Regions from separate parts of the Cytobacillus sp. T106 genome, predicted to be linked through region 2. Evidence: a T-box and tRNA genes for the amino acid it is inferred to sense, from the RefSeq annotation. Region 2 holds a T-box; the other holds one or more tRNA genes.
The links. The T-box of region 2 lies ahead of ABU165_RS01335 (valine--tRNA ligase). A T-box ahead of a tRNA ligase gene usually reads a tRNA of that ligase, here a tRNA-Val.
Positions count from the first base shown of each region.

Region 1: it has a tRNA-Val gene. The T-box ahead of ABU165_RS01335 (valine--tRNA ligase) is inferred to sense a tRNA for this amino acid. The anticodon was not compared.

Region 1 is NZ_JBEUMK010000008.1:151,474-161,092, forward strand. Features, by position in the region: gene ABU165_RS15605 (TAXI family TRAP transporter solute-binding subunit) at 1-72, shown strand, start outside; gene ABU165_RS15610 (DUF1850 domain-containing protein) at 246-776, shown strand; gene ABU165_RS15615 (TRAP transporter permease) at 766-2,727, shown strand; gene ABU165_RS15620 (hypothetical protein) at 2,899-3,123, opposite strand; gene ABU165_RS15625 (ATP-binding cassette domain-containing protein) at 3,296-4,123, shown strand; gene ABU165_RS15630 (hypothetical protein) at 4,123-4,824, shown strand; tRNA gene ABU165_RS15635 (tRNA-Val) at 5,007-5,078, shown strand; gene ABU165_RS15640 (LLM class flavin-dependent oxidoreductase) at 5,182-6,201, opposite strand; gene ABU165_RS15645 (molybdopterin-dependent oxidoreductase) at 6,449-7,039, shown strand; gene ABU165_RS15650 (DUF3870 domain-containing protein) at 7,231-7,560, shown strand; gene ABU165_RS15655 (M55 family metallopeptidase) at 7,725-8,549, shown strand; gene ABU165_RS15660 (ABC transporter permease) at 8,562-9,494, shown strand; gene ABU165_RS15665 (ABC transporter permease) at 9,494-9,619, shown strand, end outside.
Region 2 is NZ_JBEUMK010000001.1:271,581-281,199, reverse strand. Features, by position in the region: gene ABU165_RS01350 (VWA domain-containing protein) at 1-995, opposite strand, end outside; gene ABU165_RS01345 (sensor domain-containing diguanylate cyclase) at 1,193-2,905, opposite strand; gene ABU165_RS01340 (bifunctional folylpolyglutamate synthase/dihydrofolate synthase) at 3,033-4,346, opposite strand; gene ABU165_RS01335 (valine--tRNA ligase) at 4,425-7,067, opposite strand; T-box leader at 7,139-7,376, opposite strand; gene ABU165_RS01330 (hypothetical protein) at 7,541-7,732, shown strand; gene ysxE (spore coat protein YsxE) at 7,739-8,809, opposite strand; gene spoVID (stage VI sporulation protein D) at 8,927-9,619, opposite strand, start outside.

The DNA.
Region 1 (9,619 bases), on a different contig from region 2:
AATGGGGTAGGCATCGATGTGCACCCGGGAGCTCAGAAGTATTTTGACGAAAAAGGCGTAAAAGCCGAATAGTCTGCTGATTTTTCTAAATGGCTTCACCCTGGCCGGCGCCGCAAACCTGAACAGGTTACCGCGCCGGTCAATTCTCTTTAAGAGGACCTGAAGTTTAAGTCAGCCTTAGCCCAATGAGAGATGGGCCAGGTGAAGGTGTTGGCCTTCATCCCATTTTCTAACAGGGGGTCCTGATGAAAAAACGAACTAGATTGAAGAGAGCATTATTGCTGCTTCCCCTCTTAATTGCTGCCATTGCAATTATTATCTTTATCCCTTACAAAAAAGCACTTGTAATTCAATACCAAAATACAGGCAAAGTGCTTGCCTATATCCCTTTCACCGAGGAAGAAATTTTTAAAATAAAATATACCCATTCAATCCATCTTTCAGATGTGGTAGAGAGCTATAAACCAACAAAGGATTTAAAGATCCGGCAATACGAGCTTATGTATGAAGATTTTGCGATCGGCATGCCTGACAACGCTTCCGCAGGTGAGGTATTTGAACAAAAGGACGGGAAATACTATATCCGGAATATGAATAGAGTATTCCCTCATTTTGATATGCGGACAGGCAAGGTCAGGGCAAATCATAGAATTATATATAACGGAACCGAGTATCCTATGGCAGGTTTTATCGAGCCGGGAACATGGGTAAGATTTACAATTGATAAAATAAACATTTACCAGCAGTTGGAAGGAGTGAATATCCTTGAGCAATAAAGGAGAAACACTGACTCAGGAACAGCAGCAGGAGCTGCTCGAAAAATATGATCCCGAAGCGGGGACGCGAAAGCTGAAGGGAGTGCTGGGATGGATTGTCTTTTTAGGCTTGCTGTCCTTCTCCCTATTTCAGCTTTACACTGGAATATTCGGTGTATTGACAGCGCAGCTACAGCGTTCCATCCACTTGGGATTTGCACTTGCGCTTATTTTTCTTCTTTTCCCGGCGAGGAAAAAGGACAGGGGGAAAAAGCATAAGGTAGCTTGGTATGATTTGATCCTTGCCATTGCTGCGGTTGCAGTAGGGGCATACTGGCCGCTTATGATTGATGAAATCGTTATGAGGGTCGGCCGTTTGACTGATCTTGATTTTTATATTGGACTTACAGCAATCATCCTTGTCCTTGAGGCAACCAGGAGGGCAGTCGGGCTTCCTATAACCATCATTGCTGCCCTTTTTCTTGCGTATGCCTTATACGGTCCTTATATGCCCGGATTCCTTGCGCACAGAGGCTTGGATCTCCAAAGGCTGGTGCAGACGATGTTCTTTACAACCGAAGGGATATTGGGTACGCCCCTCGGAGTTTCTGCCACCTTCATTTTCCTGTTCCTGCTGTTCGGGTCGTTCCTGGTAAAAACGGGTGTGGGGCAATATTTCAATGATCTGGCTGTCAGCATTGCCGGAAAAAGGACAGGCGGGCCTGCGAAGGTAGCGATCTTCTCCAGTGCACTTCAGGGTACGATCAGCGGGAGCTCAGTTGCCAATGTGGTAACTTCAGGTTCTTTTACAATCCCGATGATGAAAAAGCTTGGATACAAGAAGGAATTTGCCGGAGCGGTTGAGGCAGCAGCTTCTACAGGCGGACAGCTGATGCCGCCAATCATGGGGGCTGCGGCCTTCCTGATGGTCGAATTCATTGGCGGAGGCATCACCTACTGGGATATTGCCAAAGCAGCAGCGATTCCTGCCCTTCTTTATTTCACGGGGATATGGATCATGACCCACTTTGAAGCGAAAAGAATAGGGCTCAGGGGCCTGAAGAAAGAAGAAATGCCAAACCGCAAAGAAGTGCTGAGCAAAATCTATCTGCTGCTGCCTATCCTGGCAGTGGTCGTCCTGCTTATGAGCGGTATGAGTGTAATTAGGGCCGCTCTCTGGTCTATCCTCATTACAATAGCAGTCAGCGCTATCAAAAAAGAAACCAGGATTAATTTTAAAGATGCTATTGACGCGCTCGTTGACGGTGCAAGAACTGCCCTTGGTGTAGCCGCTGCAACCGCAGCTGCCGGCATTATCGTCGGGGTGGTAACCAAGACAGGGCTGGGGCTAAAGCTGGCAAATGGACTGCTTGATCTGGCCGGCGGTGCTTTAATACCGACGCTTATGCTCACGATGCTGGCTGCCATCGTCCTCGGGATGGGTTCACCGACGACAGCAAACTACGTCATTACATCAACCATCGCGGCACCTGCCATCATTTTGCTTGGTGTGCCTGATTTATCAGCCCACCTGTTTGTCTTTTATTTTGGAATCATTGCCGATATTACACCGCCAGTTGCACTTGCAGCCTTCGCAGCCGCTGGTGTATCCGGAGGGGAGCCGATCAAGACCGGGGTCAATTCGGCGAAGCTGGCGATCGCGGCCTTTATCATTCCGTATATGTTCGTTCTTTCGCCTGAATTGTTAATGATTGATACAACATGGTATTATCTGGTCTGGGTAGTCTTTACTGCTCTTGCGGGAATGATGGCTATCGGGTCAGGTGTTATCGGCTACTGGTTCAGAAGGCTGTGGTGGTTTGAACGCATAATCGGCATTGTTGGTGGTTTATGCCTCATCTATCCAGAAACTTTAACAGATATAATCGGCCTTGTTTCATTTGCAGCTCTTATCATCCTTCAGTTCGTTATTAAAAGGGATGATTCACTAAAGCAGCAGACTGCAGGCTGAATTACAAAGGGAGTCCAATCGGGCTCCTTTTTTGAATGATTAAAATTGTGATAATATGGATGTGGAGGAAGATTTTTGAATATTAACATAGCTTGATTGCAAATCGAGTGGGGCGGAGGCGAAATATAGGTGGCCAAAGCAGAAGAGCTAATCCCAATACAAATATTGAAATTAGCTGATTTTACGGTATGTCTGCTCTTTTTCCGGCATGAGCGAAAGAATGTTTTCGAGCTTGAAGATTCTCATTTGCCTTCTTGTGAAGCAATAGGCAAGAACGGTAGTCCCATTTATATCCTTTACTAAAATCTTCCTTTGTGTCAGCTTGTTCTTGGCGGAAAGATAGATTACCTGTATAGCCATATTTTTTTCCATTGATCTGTATAAAATGCCTTTCATTTAGTTTTCCTCCCATTAAGCCTTCTAAGGGCTTTTATTTCTTGTATTTTTATTATATGCGAACAAATGTTCTTTTTCAAGTATAAGGCTTAACTTTTTTTCATTTTTTTACATTTTAGAGTCACTTGATATATCGGTGCTTGCTTTAAAGAAAATCGACTAGGGGATTACTATGAATAAGCATATGATTGAATTAATTGAGGCAGAGAAAAACATAAAAGGGAAGATGATTCTCACTAATATTAATTTAAAGCTGGATGAGGGTGAACGGGCAGCTATAATCGGGCACAATGGCTCCGGGAAAAGCACCTTATTGAAACTGATGGCAGGATTTTTTGAACCTACTGCCGGAAGCGTAAAAAGGAGGACCAAGAAGATCGGGTTTGTTCCTGAACATTTCCCTGATCAAAATCGGTTCAGGATGAGAGAGTTTCTTTTGTCTGCAGGAAGAATGGGAGGCCGAACGAAGTCAGAGCTTGAGGAAGAGATTGAATATTATGCTGAGTTATTCAATGCAGAAGGGTTTCTGGAAACTCCCTTGAAGAATTGTTCTAAGGGAACGATGCAGAAGGCTGGGATTATCCAGGCCCTTCTGCTGCAGCCGGATGTTCTCCTCCTGGATGAGCCATTGACCGGTCTGGACGAGGAAGCCCAGCAGGCATTCCTCAGGTACCTTCCAGGCCTTAAAGGAAAAATGGCCATTGCTTTTACTGCTCATGAAAACTTCCTTGTCAGAGAGGCGGCGGACAGGGTGATTGAATTGGAAAATGGTTCTGTTGTATCTGATGTTAATAATGTTGCAGAAGCCGTAAAATACATAAAAGCCCTAGTCCCGCATATTTCTATCCTAAAAGAGTTGCCAGCTGTTCAGTATAGCCAATTGGACCATAACCTGTTTATTATTAAAGAAGCAGCTTCGGCATCAGACGTCCTTCTAAAAAGCCTTCTTGATTCTGGCTGTTCAATTGTTGAAGTGATAGAAAGGGGGGGAGCGCTTTGATGGCTTTCCTTCAGTATCAGCTCAGAAGTGTAATCAGATCTTACAGATTCCTGCCTCCGTATACTGTTTACCTGGTCTGGATTTTCGTATTGTACACCTACGAAGGGGCACCCGTCCTTAGCAGCTACGCGGTCTCATCGATTGCTTTATATTTGTGTACAGCCTGGCTGGGCATGCTTTTCTTTTCCTTGGATCAGGAACAGGAAAAGTTTATCCTTATGTCACACCTGGGCAGCAAAAAGAAATACCTTGCTGGCAAGGCGGCTGCTGTGTTTGTCTCCTCCCTGCCGCTCATGATATTTGCTATCTACTTTCCTGTGATCACAGGAAGCTTTAGATTGGAAATGGAGATTTCTTTTTACCTGCTGGCTTTCTATGCCCATATTATGCTGGCGATTCTGGGCCTGCTTGTATCAATGCTTTTCTCTGGCGGACTGAACGCGGATAAAAGGTATGCCTGGCTGGCCGCTGTTCTCATACTTACAGCTTCATTAGCAGCAGAATCAGCTGCAGATGAGTGGAAGGGAGCTTCCTGGTTCCTGTGGCTGCTGCCCCCTGTCATGAGGGCGCTGAGTTATCTAAGCCAGGGGGACATTGCGGCTAAACTGGCACCATTGCTTAAAGACAGTCTGATTATAGTGGCTTACTGTTTGGCAGCAGCTGCTGCGGGGGTTCGTTTATTTTTAAAAAAGGAAGCGTGAATGGACATCGGGTGAGGATTCATATTTAACAAATTGGTTAAGGGGAACTGTCACATGCTTCTTTAGGCAATGGAGACGTTCTCCAAACCGCAAAATAAAAAATATATTAAAACGAAAAAATATCTGAAATAGTATTGACTTTGCCCCGAAAATGAATATAATTAAATATGTAGTTAAGACACGATCTGATAGTTCAGCGGGAGAATACTTCCTTGACAGGGAAGGGGTCGGGGGTTCGAATCCCTCTCAGATCATACTGAAGGATGCGTGGCAGTATAATGCCACGCATCTTTTTTTGATGATATTTAGTATAGAAGCAAAAAAGGGCTGCCGAGATTTATCGGCAGCCCTTTTTGTTTACTGTTTTTTCATGATCTCACTAACAATTTCAAATGACCGCAAGCGGGCTTTGTGATCATAAATTTGGGCGTTGACCATGAATTCATTAGCCTGAGTTTTGTCCAGGAATTCCTGCAGCTTCTTCTGCACCGTTTCTGCATCGCCAATAATGGATGAGCCAAGCTGCTGCTGCAGCAGAGCCTTTTCGTATTCACTCCATAGTTCATCCATGTTGTCGACAGGCGGCTTCAGGGCACCTGGTGTATTGCGGATCAAATTAAGGAACTGCTGCTGCATGCTAGTGGCGAGCCTTTCAGCTTCTTCCTGTGTATCAGCGGCAATCACATTGACCCCTACCATTGCATAAGGCTCAGATAGTTCATCTGATGGCGTAAAATGGCTTCGGTAAAGCTGAAGGGCAGGCAGGGTATTATCAGGAGAGAAGTGGCTGGCAAACGCAAAAGGCAGTCCCAGCTGGGCAGAGAGCCTGGCGCTGAAGCCGCTTGAGCCCAAAAGCCAGATCGGTATATTCAAGCCTTCGCCTGGAATGGCTCTTACTCTTTTCCTTTCAGCCGGCGACTCTGCTTCAAAATACTCCCGGAGTTCTTCAAGCTGTTCAGGGAAATCCTGTCCATCGTTTCCGCGGTCCCTGCGCAATGCATGTGCTGTTAGCTGGTCAGTGCCCGGCGCACGCCCGAGACCAAGGTCAATTCTGCCCGGATAAAGAGATTCCAATGTACCGAACTGCTCTGCTATGACAAGCGGTGCATGGTTCGGAAGCATAATTCCGCCGGAACCAACCCTGATGCTAGAGGTTCCCCCGGCGACATGTCCGATCACAACAGAAGTAGCAGAGCTGGCGATCCCTGCCATATTATGATGCTCTGCAAGCCAATAGCGCGTATAGCCCCATTTTTCGGCATGCTGTGCGAGGTCCAGAGTATTCTTCAATGAAACCGCTGCTGTACTGCCTTCATTGATAGGTGAAAGATCAAGTACAGAATATTTAATATCGCTTAACTTTTTATTCTCAGACATATTGTCACTTCTTTCTTCTGGAATGGCGGCTGCTGCAGTTCATCAGCTCATGTCTATTTTATCAGCAGTAATTAGTCTCTCAAAATATTATGATTTAAACCGGAAAAATCCCGCTGGCCAGGCTTATATCCCATTGGGTATTTGCGGGGAGGACTGCCTGAAAAAGTGATTGGTAAAGGGGATTTCTTGCGGGAGGAAGCTGCAAAGGTTATTCTTAATGAAAATATAATTGTAAAGGATGATGACAGTGAAGCGGGTGCTGCCGCCAGGGCAATTTGAAACTGAAAAATGGCCTGTTCTCCACCAGGGCGATGTTTATGAATTTGATGAAGCTTCTTGGGATTTCAGGCTCTTTGGAGAGGTAGAAGAGGAGGTTTCCCTGTCATATGCTGAAATGATGATGCTGCCAAAAACGGTGTCCAGCATTGATATGCATTGTGTGACTACCTGGTCCAAGTTTGGGACCAGGTTTGAAGGCATCGCTTTAAGGGAACTGCTGCAGCTGGTCAATATCAAGGAAGATGTCAAATATATAAAGATATACGGGTATTATAACGGGGACCGTTTTGGCTACTCTGCAAACCTGCCTCTGGGGGACCTTCTAGGCAATGACGCCCTGTTTGTATACAGATGGAAGGATGAAAACCATGAATGGCAGGAAATATCCCCTAAGCATGGCTACCCGCTGAGATTCATACCTCCAGCCTCTTTCTATTTGTGGAAAGGCTCAAAATGGGTATCCGGCATCCGTTTTATGAAAGACGATGAAGAAGGCTTCTGGGAGGAGCTTGGCTACTCCATGACCGCCGATCCGTTTAAGGAGGAAAGATACAGATGAAGGGACTTTTTGGTCCTTTCTAATAACTATTGAAGCTTGAATAGATAAAAAATTTAGAAAAATCCATAAAAATAATTGTCAAAGCAGTCTCTGTTATATTACAATTTCCATAAGGGCGTGTGCATTATAATGAATATTTATGTTCCCGCATAAATGCCTCATATAATATCCCCGCGCCGCAGGAGGGCAATATGTATCAGGACAGCACAGTGTATATTATTGGAGACAGCAAGACATCCTCCAATAATCCGATCATGCAGAAATACAATGGTTTTTTCATTGCACTCGTCATTGACAGGGACACACATAAGATTGAAGATGCAGAATGCTCTTCAACAATTGGGCTGACTTCCCTGTTTGTTAAGTCATTGTTTGCAGGGAAATCCATGCTGGAGGAAGAAGGCATCCTTTCTGAAATAGAAGCGCGGTATTTTGGTTCTTCCCAGAAAGCGCTGATGGTTGCTTTTAAGAATGCCAGCATAAAGTACAAGCAAATAGCCGGAATAAATTTAAATGTATAGCTGCTTTTTCTGCTGAACCCAGATAAAATCCAGCTGTTAGAGACTCTCTCTGGCAGCTGGATTTTTTTAATAGCCTAAGTTCTATTCATAACGCTATTGAAATATAGTAATTTATCCGCTATAATAGTAAGAAAATTCAAAATATTTGAAAGTGTGGAGAGTCTATGAAAATATATCTATCGGTTGATATGGAAGGCATAACCGGGCTGTCTGATTATACCCATGTTGATTCTTCCAGGCATAATTACGAAAGAAGCCGCATCATTATGACAGACGAAGCAAATTTTATTGTTTCAGAAGCTTTTGACCGCGGTGCTACTGAGGTGCTGGTGAATGACAGCCATTCCAAAATGAATAATCTTCTTGTTGAGAGGATGCACCCGGAAACCCAGCTGATCACAGGGGATGTTAAGCCTTTCAGCATGGTCCAGGGTTTGAATTCTGAATTCTCAGGTGCTATATTCGCTGGCTATCATGCACGGGCATCCATGGAAGGTGTAATGTCTCACACCATGATATTCGGTGTCCGGAATATATACATAAATGACACAGCAGTCGGGGAGCTGGGATTCAACGCATATGTGGCAGGCCATTTTGGAGTACCGGTGATCATGGTTGCAGGCGATGACAGGGCGGCCAAAGAAGCCGAAGAGCTTATTCCGAATGTAACGACAGCCGTTGTAAAACAGACCATTTCCCGTTCGGCTGTAAAAACCCTCACACCGGCTAAGGCCGGAATGCTTTTGAAAGAAAAAACCGCCGCTGCTATCGAAAACAGGGAAAAGGTTAAACCGCTTGTCCCGCCGGATGCCCCTCTCCTGAGGATTGAATTTGCAAACTACGGCCAGGCAGAATGGGCAGGGCTTATGCCTGGTACGGAAATAGAAAAAGGAACGACAACTGTCCGGTTCCAGGCAAAAAATATTCTGGAAGCATACCAGGCTATGCTGGTCATGACCGAGCTGGCCATGAGAACGGCATTTTGTTAGGAAGTGGCCGGGATGAATAGTTATATACTCAAAAGACTTTTATCGATGCTTGTTACACTATGGCTGATCATCACGCTTACCTTTTTCCTGATGCACAGCATCCCTGGTTCTCCTTTCAACGAAGAAAGGGCGACGAGCGAAGCTGTCCAGAAGAACCTGGAGGCCTATTATCATCTGGATGAACCGCTTCCTGTCCAATATGCAACTTACCTGAAGTCGCTTATAACGCTGGATTTCGGACCTTCTATCAAAAAGTCGTCACAGACAGTCAATGACATGCTGAGCAGGGGCTTTCCGGTGTCATTTGAACTTGGGATGTGGACTTTGCTCCTGGCAGTCTTTTCGGGGATCGTGCTTGGCATCATCGCAGCACTCAGGCATAACGGATTCATTGACTATCTGGCGATGACCATCGCTGTGCTTGGCATATCAGTTCCCAACTTTGTTCTGGCAACGCTGCTGATCCAGCAGGTTGCTGTCAATTGGGACCTGCTTCCCGCAGCTACATGGACCAGCTGGAGGCATATGATTCTCCCGACACTGGCTCTCGCAACCGGCCCGATGGCAATCATTGCAAGGCTGACAAGGGCAAGCATGCTCGAAGTGCTGACCCAGGATTATATCAGGACGGCCAAGGCAAAGGGACTTACACCGGTAAAAATCGTATTCAAACATGCACTGAGAAACGCATTGCTTCCTGTTGTCACGGTGCTTGGCACCATGGCGGCTAGCATTTTGACCGGCACCTTTGTCATCGAGAAGATCTTTGCCATACCGGGGATGGGCAAGTATTTTATTGAAAGCATCGGAAACCGGGACTATCCCGTCATCATGGGAACAACCGTTTTTTATAGCGCCGTACTTATCTTCATGCTGTTTCTGGTGGATTTCGCCTATGGCGTACTCGATCCCCGCATTAAGCTGAGTAAAAGGGAGGGACGATAATGGAATTGCGAAAACAGCAGGAGCGCAGCGTTTCCCCGGAAATTCCTGATGAGTGGTTTACGCCCCGTTCGAAAGAAGAGGGGGAAGCTGAGGCAGTAGTGAGGCCAAGCCTTTCCTACTGGCAG
Region 2 (9,619 bases):
CTGATGGATGGAGTATCCATGTCAGCAGAAATATCACGGAAAATGGAAGCTATATTTTCCTGAGTGGCTTGCCTGGCCGCTACACCTGTTACAGACGAAAGGCTCCTCAAATAATTCATATCAACTTCAGTGTTATTGCCAAAACCAATGGAAAAAAGCTTGATATCCTTCTCTGCAAGTTTTTGAGCCACCCCGAGACCATGGGCCCTTATACTTTCAACTGTTTCGTTAACTGATTTGCTTATAGATGTTTTCTGGCTGCCATTATAGAAATAGACTGAATTGCTTAAGTTAGGTTTTTGTCCATATAGCTCATAACGCACTTCTTTCATTGCAGTAACATTTTCACAGCCCCAGATTAGAAAAGAGCAGGATCTGTATGTAACCTTTTCATTCACGTTGGAAAACGTCGGCTCCCCATCCGTCATAAATAATACATATTTATTATTAGTGCTGTTCCCAAACATACCTAATGCTGCTTCCAGAGATTGCGTGTAGTTGGTTCCTCCCAGTGCTGAAAGGCTATTCGAATTCGAGTTAATCAGGTTAAGGCTGGCTATATTATTGTTGGGAGAAAATGTGACAACCTTCCCTGTTTCAACACCATCGTCAAACGGCACAAAGCCAAACCGGTCATTCGGCCCTGCATTTTCCTTGAAAAAGCCCACAGCGGCCGTCATGGCGTCTTTTGCGCTCTGAAATTTCTGCGGATTCCTGCCTGAGTCATTCATCGAGCCGGATTTATCAAACACAAACACTACATCAATCGGGTCGCGGTTTGCGTTAGTGGCTTTGCCTTTTGGCGTCAGGTGGAAGTCGATGCTTCCCTCGGCATTGCTGTTCTGCGGTTTAACGATGACAGATTGCGATGCCTTTGCGCTAAAATCCACCCCCGCTTCTTCTGCTGCCAATATATCCTTTCCTGTATAGGAAAGCATAAGGATCAGCAGCTGCAGCATCAGGATGGCAGATATAGCTCTGCTATACTTCCTCATCATGTTCCCCCTTTCTCATTTTCCTCTATATAAAACTCTCAGATGTCAACTGTGTCATTTTTACTATTATTATACCAATTTACCTATAGATTCCAAAGCTTTATCTTGCGGAATTTATCATATTTTGCAGTTTGATTCTTCATAACAGGAACTGCCAGAAAACAACAAAATAAAAAAATCCCCAACAGGGGATTTTCCTATTTCACATACTCCGCCACCCGATTCCTCCCTGCCCTTTTCGCGCCTACATACAAAGCGCGGTCGGCATGGCGGATAAGGGCGAGCGGATCATCTGCATCCACTGGTGCAGATGCAACCCCAATAGAGGCAGTGATGCTGACTGAGAGCCTGGAGCCGTCGCCGTCCATATGCTGGGTGATGGTAAAAGGCTGGGTGGCGATGGCAAGGCGGATGACTTCGGCAAGCTCGAGAGCCTCCTGCTTTTCCACGTCAGGAAGCAGGACAACAAACTCCTCTCCGCCATATCGCGCTACAGTTCCGTATGGCTCTGTGAGCAAGGATAGCCTTTCTGCCAGTTCGATCAGGATCTCATTCCCGCTCTGGTGCCCAAAAGTATCGTTTACGCTTTTAAAGTGATCGATATCCAGGATGATGAGCGAAAGTACGCTTCTTTTTCCAGATTCCATCCTTATGAACTCTTCTCCAAGAAGCACGTCAAAATAGCGGTAATTATACAGCTTCGTCAATGCACAGCGTTCGCTGTTTTCCTTTGTTCTTTCATAGTTCCTTGCGTTTTCAATGGCGACGGCGAAGTGGGAACAAAGGATGTCCACAATCATCAGCTGATATTTTTCATAGGCCCTTTTCTTTCGGGAGGCGAGAAGGAGGACACCGACAACTTTGCTTGAGCGGGCGATGGGAACGCAGAGGACGCTTTCGACCTCCTTCGGCATATAGCCTTTGGCTGCTGTCTTCCATTCTTTTTTCGTACTGAAAAGGGCAGCTTTCCCTGTCGCCCATACAAGCCCGCTGATGCCCTCATTTCTGCGCAGCGGGAGTGCTGACGGTGTGGTCCGCTCTCCATCCTCCACCTGATAAAGAAGCTTGAGCTCAGACTCATCGACCACATCGAGGATATAAGCATAGTCTACCGGCAGCATGCCGATCAGCTTTTCGATAAAAAGCTCCATCACTTCATACCTGTTGAGGCGCTCAGCAAGCTGATGGCCGATTTCGGCTGCTTTGTGCAGATAATCGTTCACCTTTTCGCTGGAATTATAGAGTCCCAGGATAATAGACAGGCTGGCAAAGGGTACACCTACAAACAGGATGGATAATAGCCCCACTTCACGATAGAGGATATAGAGCATGAATCCGACCGGCAGCGTCATGATCGATGTAAGCGACTCCCATATAAAATCCTTCCCGAAAAAATTCGTTTTCTGCTTATGCAGGAAAAAAAGGATCAGGGAAAGGACGAGCTGATTCACAACATAATAGACAATCGGATACAGGATGGACAGCCATAAGGAAGGACCGTGCTCCATCAGGTCTGCTCCCTGCTTTCCGCCAAGGGAATAATAAAAAATCCCGCTTATGAAGGAAACCACAAAGAACATAAATGAATTGAGCGGAAACCTGTAAGACTGGCTTTTCGGAAGCCGGAGCTTCAGAAGGAGAAAGATGACTGAAGCCTGTACAAGAAGCATTTCGATAAAGATGCCGAAAGTCAAAAAAACGGCAAAAGCCACCCACTGCAGCATAAACACGGGCACGTTATTGATGATGATCGGCATGGATGATACAAAAAACATAAGCAGCATAAATGCCAGGACATCGACGTTCAAAGCTGCAGGCTGCGGAGGATAGAGGGTATAGGTTAGCCAGACTCCGGCAGGCACAGTCAGCGCCCAGATGATCCATATGTATTTTATCGCTCCCTGATTCACCTTATCCCCTCCTTCTTCCTTGCCCAGCAAAACACACACAAACTAGTAGAATAGTCACAAAATAAATATTATTGTATCAAATTTCCAAAAATTTGTCACTCTAATAATGCGCTGCTCTGCCAAAGCATCAACACCTTTTCCCAATCAGTGAATTCAGAAATGGTTTTGCGGCAGAGAGGAAATAGAGCGACCCTGTAATCACCAGAACATCAGCAGACTGCAGGTTCGACAATTCTGTCCTGATGGCCTCTTCCCAGCTGGCACAGGCCGTTTTATTTCTGGATATACTAAGGCCGGCAAGCATTTCAGCATCCGCCGCCCTGTGGAAGTCAAATTGGGTAAATGTAATTCTATCGGCAGCTCCATCAAGGATTCTGATCATTTTGTCCAGCTTCTTGTCTGACAAGGCTGCGAAGACAACTGCTATTTTTTTGCCATCATACCTTTTGCCCAGCTCATCTGCAAGAGCCATGATGCCTTCTTCATTATGGGCTCCGTCCATGAGAACGACAGGATTGTCAGAAAGGAGTTCAAGCCTGCCTGGCCAATAGGCTTCGGACAGACCTTTCCTAAGATCTTTTTCTTCTATCATAAAGGAGTAGTACTGGTTCAGGATTCCTGCGGCCGCAGCTGCAAGCGCGGCATTCCTTGTCTGATGAGATCCCAGCATGCTGATTTCAAGGTTCTTATATTCCCGGAAAATCGTGCTGACGGTAAACCTTTCACCGTGGTCAGACGATTGATGATCACTGATTCCGATTTCGCTGCCAAGCCGGTACAGCTTCGCGTTCTTTTCTTTAGCTGTTTTTTCAATAACAGAAAGGGCTCCCTCTTGTGAAACAGCCGTCAAGGCAGGGACACCGCTTTTGATGATTCCAGCTTTTTCAAAAGCTATCTGTTCATAGGTGTCTCCAAGGATGGCTGTGTGGTCAAGGCCGATGCTGGTGATGATGGACAGAAGCGGATGGACGATATTGGTCGAATCAAACCTTCCTCCCAGGCCGACTTCAAACAGGGCGATATCAACCGGATTTACGTCGGCAAAATATCGGAAGGCCATTGCAGTAATAACTTCAAACTCAGTCGGTGCCCCAAGCTCCGTCTTTTCCAGCTCCTCGCTGAGCGGGTAAATATCATTAACAAGCCTGAGGATTTCTTCATCCTTCACAGGCTGGCCATTCAGGCTGATTCTTTCATTGAATTGTTCAAAATAAGGAGAGGTGAAGGTACCAGTCTTGAATCCGGCACTCACAAGGATGGAACGCAAATAGGCAACCGTTGATCCCTTCCCATTCGTTCCTCCGATATGTACACTCTTGAGCTTTCTCTCGGGATGGCCCAATTTTTCCATCATCCATTCCATCCGCTTTAGCCCTGGCTTGATTCCGAGGCGAAGGCGGGAGTGGATCCAGGATATTGCTTCTTCGTACGTTTGAAACATAAGTATCTGCCTCCATACATAGGAAACCATACGGAAAGACGAATCCTTCCTGGATCCGCCTTTTCCGTTATGGGTGGTTTACCCTTTTAGTTCATTTAAGCGAGCTTCTACAATCGCTCTCTTTTCAGTATAGTCCTTTTCTTTGGCGCGTTCTTCTTCAATGACCTTTTCAGGCGCTTTTTTAACAAAGCCTTCATTGGAGAGCTTCTTTTGAACACGCTCAACCTCTTTGTCCAGCTTATCCCACTCTTTTTTCAACCGGGCAATTTCTTCATCGATGTTGATGAGTCCCTCCAGCGGCAGGATGATTTCAGCTCCGGAAACGACTGCTGTCATCGCCTTGTCAGGTGTTGCGGCAGCTGGGCTGATCTCAAGCTCTTCCGGGTTGCAGAAGCGTTCAATATAAGCTTTATTGGCTGTGAGAGTAGCAAGAACCTCGTCATCATTCGGCTTCAGGATCATCTTGATCTTCTTGCTCAATGGTGTATTCACTTCTGCACGGCTGTTCCGGACAGAACGGATGATTTCAACAAGCAGCTTCATATCGCCTGCTGCCTTTTTATCAGTGTATTCTTCTTTCACCTTCGGCCATTCGGCAATAGTGATTGATTCGCCGCTGTGAGGCAGGTTCTGCCAGATTTCTTCTGTAATGAAAGGCATGAACGGGTGGAGAAGCCTCATGGTATTATCCAGTACATATGCAAGAATCGAACGGGTCGTTTTCTTTGCCGCTTCGTCTTCCCCATAAAGCGGAAGCTTCGCCATTTCAATATACCAGTCGCAGAAATCGTCCCAGATGAAGTTATAAAGCACACGGCCGACTTCACCGAATTCATAGCGGTCTGAAAGCCTTGTTACCGTTTCAATCGTTTCGTTCAGCCTTGTGAGGATCCATTTATCAGCTACTGATTTTTCTCCTGTTAAATCGATGTCTTCAAATTTCAGGCCAGCCATATTCATAAGGGCGAAGCGGGAGGCATTCCAAATTTTATTGGCAAAATTCCAAGTTGCTTCTACCTTTTCCATGCTGAAGCGCAAATCCTGTCCAGGCGAGCTTCCAGTTGACAGGAAGTAGCGGAGTGAATCGGCACCGTACTGGGCAATGACATCCATCGGATCTACACCGTTGCCGAGTGATTTGCTCATTTTCCTGCCTTGCTCATCTCTTACCAGTCCGTGGATGAGTACATCTTTGAATGGGCGCTCTCCTGTAAACTCAAGGCCTTGGAAAATCATCCTGGATACCCAGAAGAAGATGATGTCATAGCCTGTTACAAGGCTTGCTGTCGGATAATAGCGCTTGAAATCAGGGTTTTCTTCATCCGGCCAGCCCATTGTAGAGAATGGCCATAGGGCGGAGCTGAACCAGGTATCAAGAACATCATTATCCTGGGTCCAATTCTCAGCATCAGCCGGAGGCTCGGAATCTACATACACTTCGCCTGTTTCCTTGTGATACCAGGCCGGGATGCGGTGGCCCCACCAGAGCTGCCTGGAGATGCACCAGTCGCGGATATTTTCCATCCAGCGGAGATATGTGTTTTCAAAGCGGTCCGGGATGAAGTTGACTTTGTCTTCTTTCTGCTGCAGCGCTACCGCTTCGTCTGCCAGCGGCTGCATTTTGACAAACCATTGTGTGGACAGATATGGCTCAACTACAGCTCCGCTCCGCTCAGAATGGCCGACAGAATGCATATGCTCTTCAATTTTGAAAAGTACGCCCGCGTCCTGCAGGTCCTTTACGATCTGCTTGCGGCATTCAAAGCGGTCAAGGCCGTTGTATTTGCCGGCATTTTCATTCATGGTTCCGTCCTCGTTCATGACAAGGATGCGCGGAAGATCGTGGCGGTTCCCGATTTCAAAATCGTTCGGGTCATGTGCAGGAGTGATTTTAACCGCACCAGATCCGAATTCCTTATCCACATAATCATCGGCAACAATCGGGATTTCACGGCCGGTAATCGGGAGGACAACATTTTTCCCGATCAGATGCTGATAGCGTTCGTCTTCAGGGTGGACTGCTACCGCTGTATCGCCAAGCATGGTCTCCGGACGGGTTGTGGCAACCTCAATGGATCCTGAACCGTCTGCAAGCGGGTAGTTCATATGATAAAAGGCGCCCTGGACATCCTGATGAATTACTTCGATATCTGAGAGCGCAGTTTTTGTGGCTGGATCCCAGTTGATGATATATTCGCCGCGGTAAATCAGGCCTTTTTTATAAAGAGAGACAAAAACTTTATTAACCGCCTTGGAAAGCCCCTCATCCATTGTGAAGCGCTCACGGCTGTAATCAAGTCCCAGGCCGAGCTTAGACCACTGCTGGCGGATATGCTCTGCATATTCTTCTTTCCATTTCCATGTTTCCTGGACAAATGCTTCGCGGCCGAGATCGTAGCGGGATTTTCCTTCGCTTTTCAGCTTCTGCTCGACTTTCGCCTGTGTTGCGATGCCGGCATGGTCCATGCCTGGAAGCCATAATACATCATAGCCCTGCATCCTCTTCATGCGGGTAAGGATATCCTGAAGCGTGGTATCCCAGGCATGGCCGAGGTGAAGCTTTCCTGTTACGTTCGGCGGCGGGATGACGATCGTATAAGGCTCTTTGCTTTGATCATCCTTCGCTTCAAAAAATTTGTTACCGATCCACCATTCATACCGTCCCTTTTCAATATTCCGGGGATCATACTTTGTTGGCATCGCCAATTCATTATTCTCCATTGTATTCCCTGCCTTCCTTGTATCTGTTAGTGTTGTGGGTACCTGAACAAATAAAAAACTCCATCCGTCAATAAAAGGACGAATGGAGCTGATTTCGCGGTACCACCTTTTTTCCGGGCAAGTAATGCAATCCTGCCAGGCGCTTAATCTGATAACGGTTTTCCCGTCTTTCGCTACTGTGAACATGTTCTGTTCGCGAAAGAAGCTCAAGGGCGACCTTCCAATGATTCTGCCTGGAAAACCTTTCAGCTTGGGGTTTTCCTCTCTTTAGGCAGCTTGCACTGTACTCTTCCCTGTCAATGCTTTTCTAATGATATTTATATATGATATAGTACCGAATTTCGCGGTTTATAGTCAATAAGTATCGGCAATATTTTTTAAAATCATACGTCCGCCCGTACGATTCTAAAAAATAGGCACTTAACCTGGGGAAGGGACATAGAATGGTGTAAAAGAGATTAGGGGGAAAACAGATGAAAAGGAAATTCAATCCTTATACCCTGCCTCCATGGCTGAGGACCTTTAGAAGTGTTTGTGCCCAATTCATAATTCCCTTCTGTGTCTTTCAGGGAATACGGACCATTCTTATTCCTACGACCTTTGATGTTCTTTTGCTTTCAGTCTTTATCTTGCTGGCTCTGGCACTCCATCTTGAATTCATTTAGGAGCCCTCAGGACGAATTGTCCGGGGCTCCTTCCTGTTCGGCCTGGGCTTTTGCTGCTTCCTGTGCCTGCTGCTTCTGCCTTTCGATTTCGTCGATCCTCATGACGATGTACTCTGTATTCTTCAGAAGCCAGAATTGGCGCTGAAACTGCTGGACGAGCTTTCTTTCATCTGCGGCACCGCGGTTCTTATGGTAGTTTTCCGCCTCTCTCAGGACAGGGCCCGGGTGGGCAAGATAGCTCTGGAACAAGAGCATTTCATCCTGCTTGAACGGCATATATTTAAAGTAGGTATACAGCCACTCAACCGATTCATCGCTCCGCTTCGGGTAGCTTCTTAAAGAGCGCGACAGAAACGGCAGGAGATCGTGGAGCGGGGAAGCCTGGCGCGATTTTTCAAAATTGCTGAAATATCCGTAGCCTCTTTCATCATACAGAAAATGCTCTGTTGAAACTTTTCCATGGATGATGACAGTCCGCGCTTTTTCATCATCCTTCGTTTTTTCATGCCAATCCTTCAGCTTGCCTTTCGAAAATTTCAGCGCCTGGGTAATATCATGGTAATACAGGCAGAAAAGGAGCTCGAATGGCGCCATATACTGCTTTCTTTCACATTCATCAATAAATCCCTCGCAGAATTCTGTCTCCTTCTCCCAGGCGAGCAGGGTCTTTTCATAATGCTCCTGCCGCTCCTCGCTGGTGACATTGACTTCCTTCAATGACAGTGTGTGCAGCCGTGCCAGTTCCCGGAACATCTGCTGATGGCGTTCAAAACGGTTTTCTTTTTCTTCATTGGCGAGCCATGGCATTAAATAATACAGTTCACTCTCATGAAAAACAGCGTAGCGGCCGTCAGCAGCCGGATAGATCGGCACTATCCGGTTGTAGCCCTTCTGATAAAGGGACTGAACCTGCCTGATAAAATCGGTCCCATGCTTTGCTTTCAGCTTTTTCAGTGCAAAAACGCCTTTATCGGAATAGATCTTCCTGGTCCTGCCGTAGTCTTCCACAAAGTGGGGCTGGACGGCATAGTGCTTTAAAATCGGGGAAACCGCTGCTAATCTGTTGCTTCCTTCCATACGCGTATCCCACTTTCTTATTGGCGTAGTGATCCTCCGGAAATAAAAGAAACAGTTGAACAGGTACCTCCATACCTGCCCAGCCTGTTTCATACATGTCTTATTGCCTGCAGAAGGCTATTTCTGATAGGCATGCACAGGGACATACAGCACCTGGCCTTCATAAACGTCCTGGTTCAGCTCCAGGTGATTGACTCTCAGCAGCGCCGGAACAGGAACCTCATATCTTTCTGCGATAATATCGAGTGTGTCGCCATGCTGGACGATGCACACTTTCATCCTGGCAGACTGCTCTTCTTCCTTTCGGGCCAGAAACTCAGCCAGTGACAAGCTCTTGCTTTTTTTCTTATTGGCTGCTTTCTTCTTTTTTGGAGCCTGGTCAGAAGAAGATTCACTTTCCTCCTGCTGGGCCTTGAAGCCGGTCAATATTTCTGCCGGCTGCATTTCCGGCTTTTGGTTACCGGCATAAGTATCTTCTGCTGCCTTTTCACTCCTGAACGTTGCAAAGCTATGGTCAGGCACTTGTTCTGCAGGTTCAGCATGGTATGCTGCTTCCGGGACCGGAAGCTCATGATCTTTGATGGTGTCAAAAAACGCTGCCGGCTTTTCTTCTTTTTCAGCCTCCTCCGGCTGCTTTCTCGCTTCGGCAGTAAAAGGGGCAAACAGATCGGCAGCTTCTGCGTTCTCTGTTTCATCTTCCTCTTCCGCTCCTGCCCCGGCTTTATAAATAGAATCTTTGAAACCGGCATATTCCGGGAGCTGCACCTCTTCATTGTTTTCTATTATTAACTCTGCCGGCGCTGCCGAACG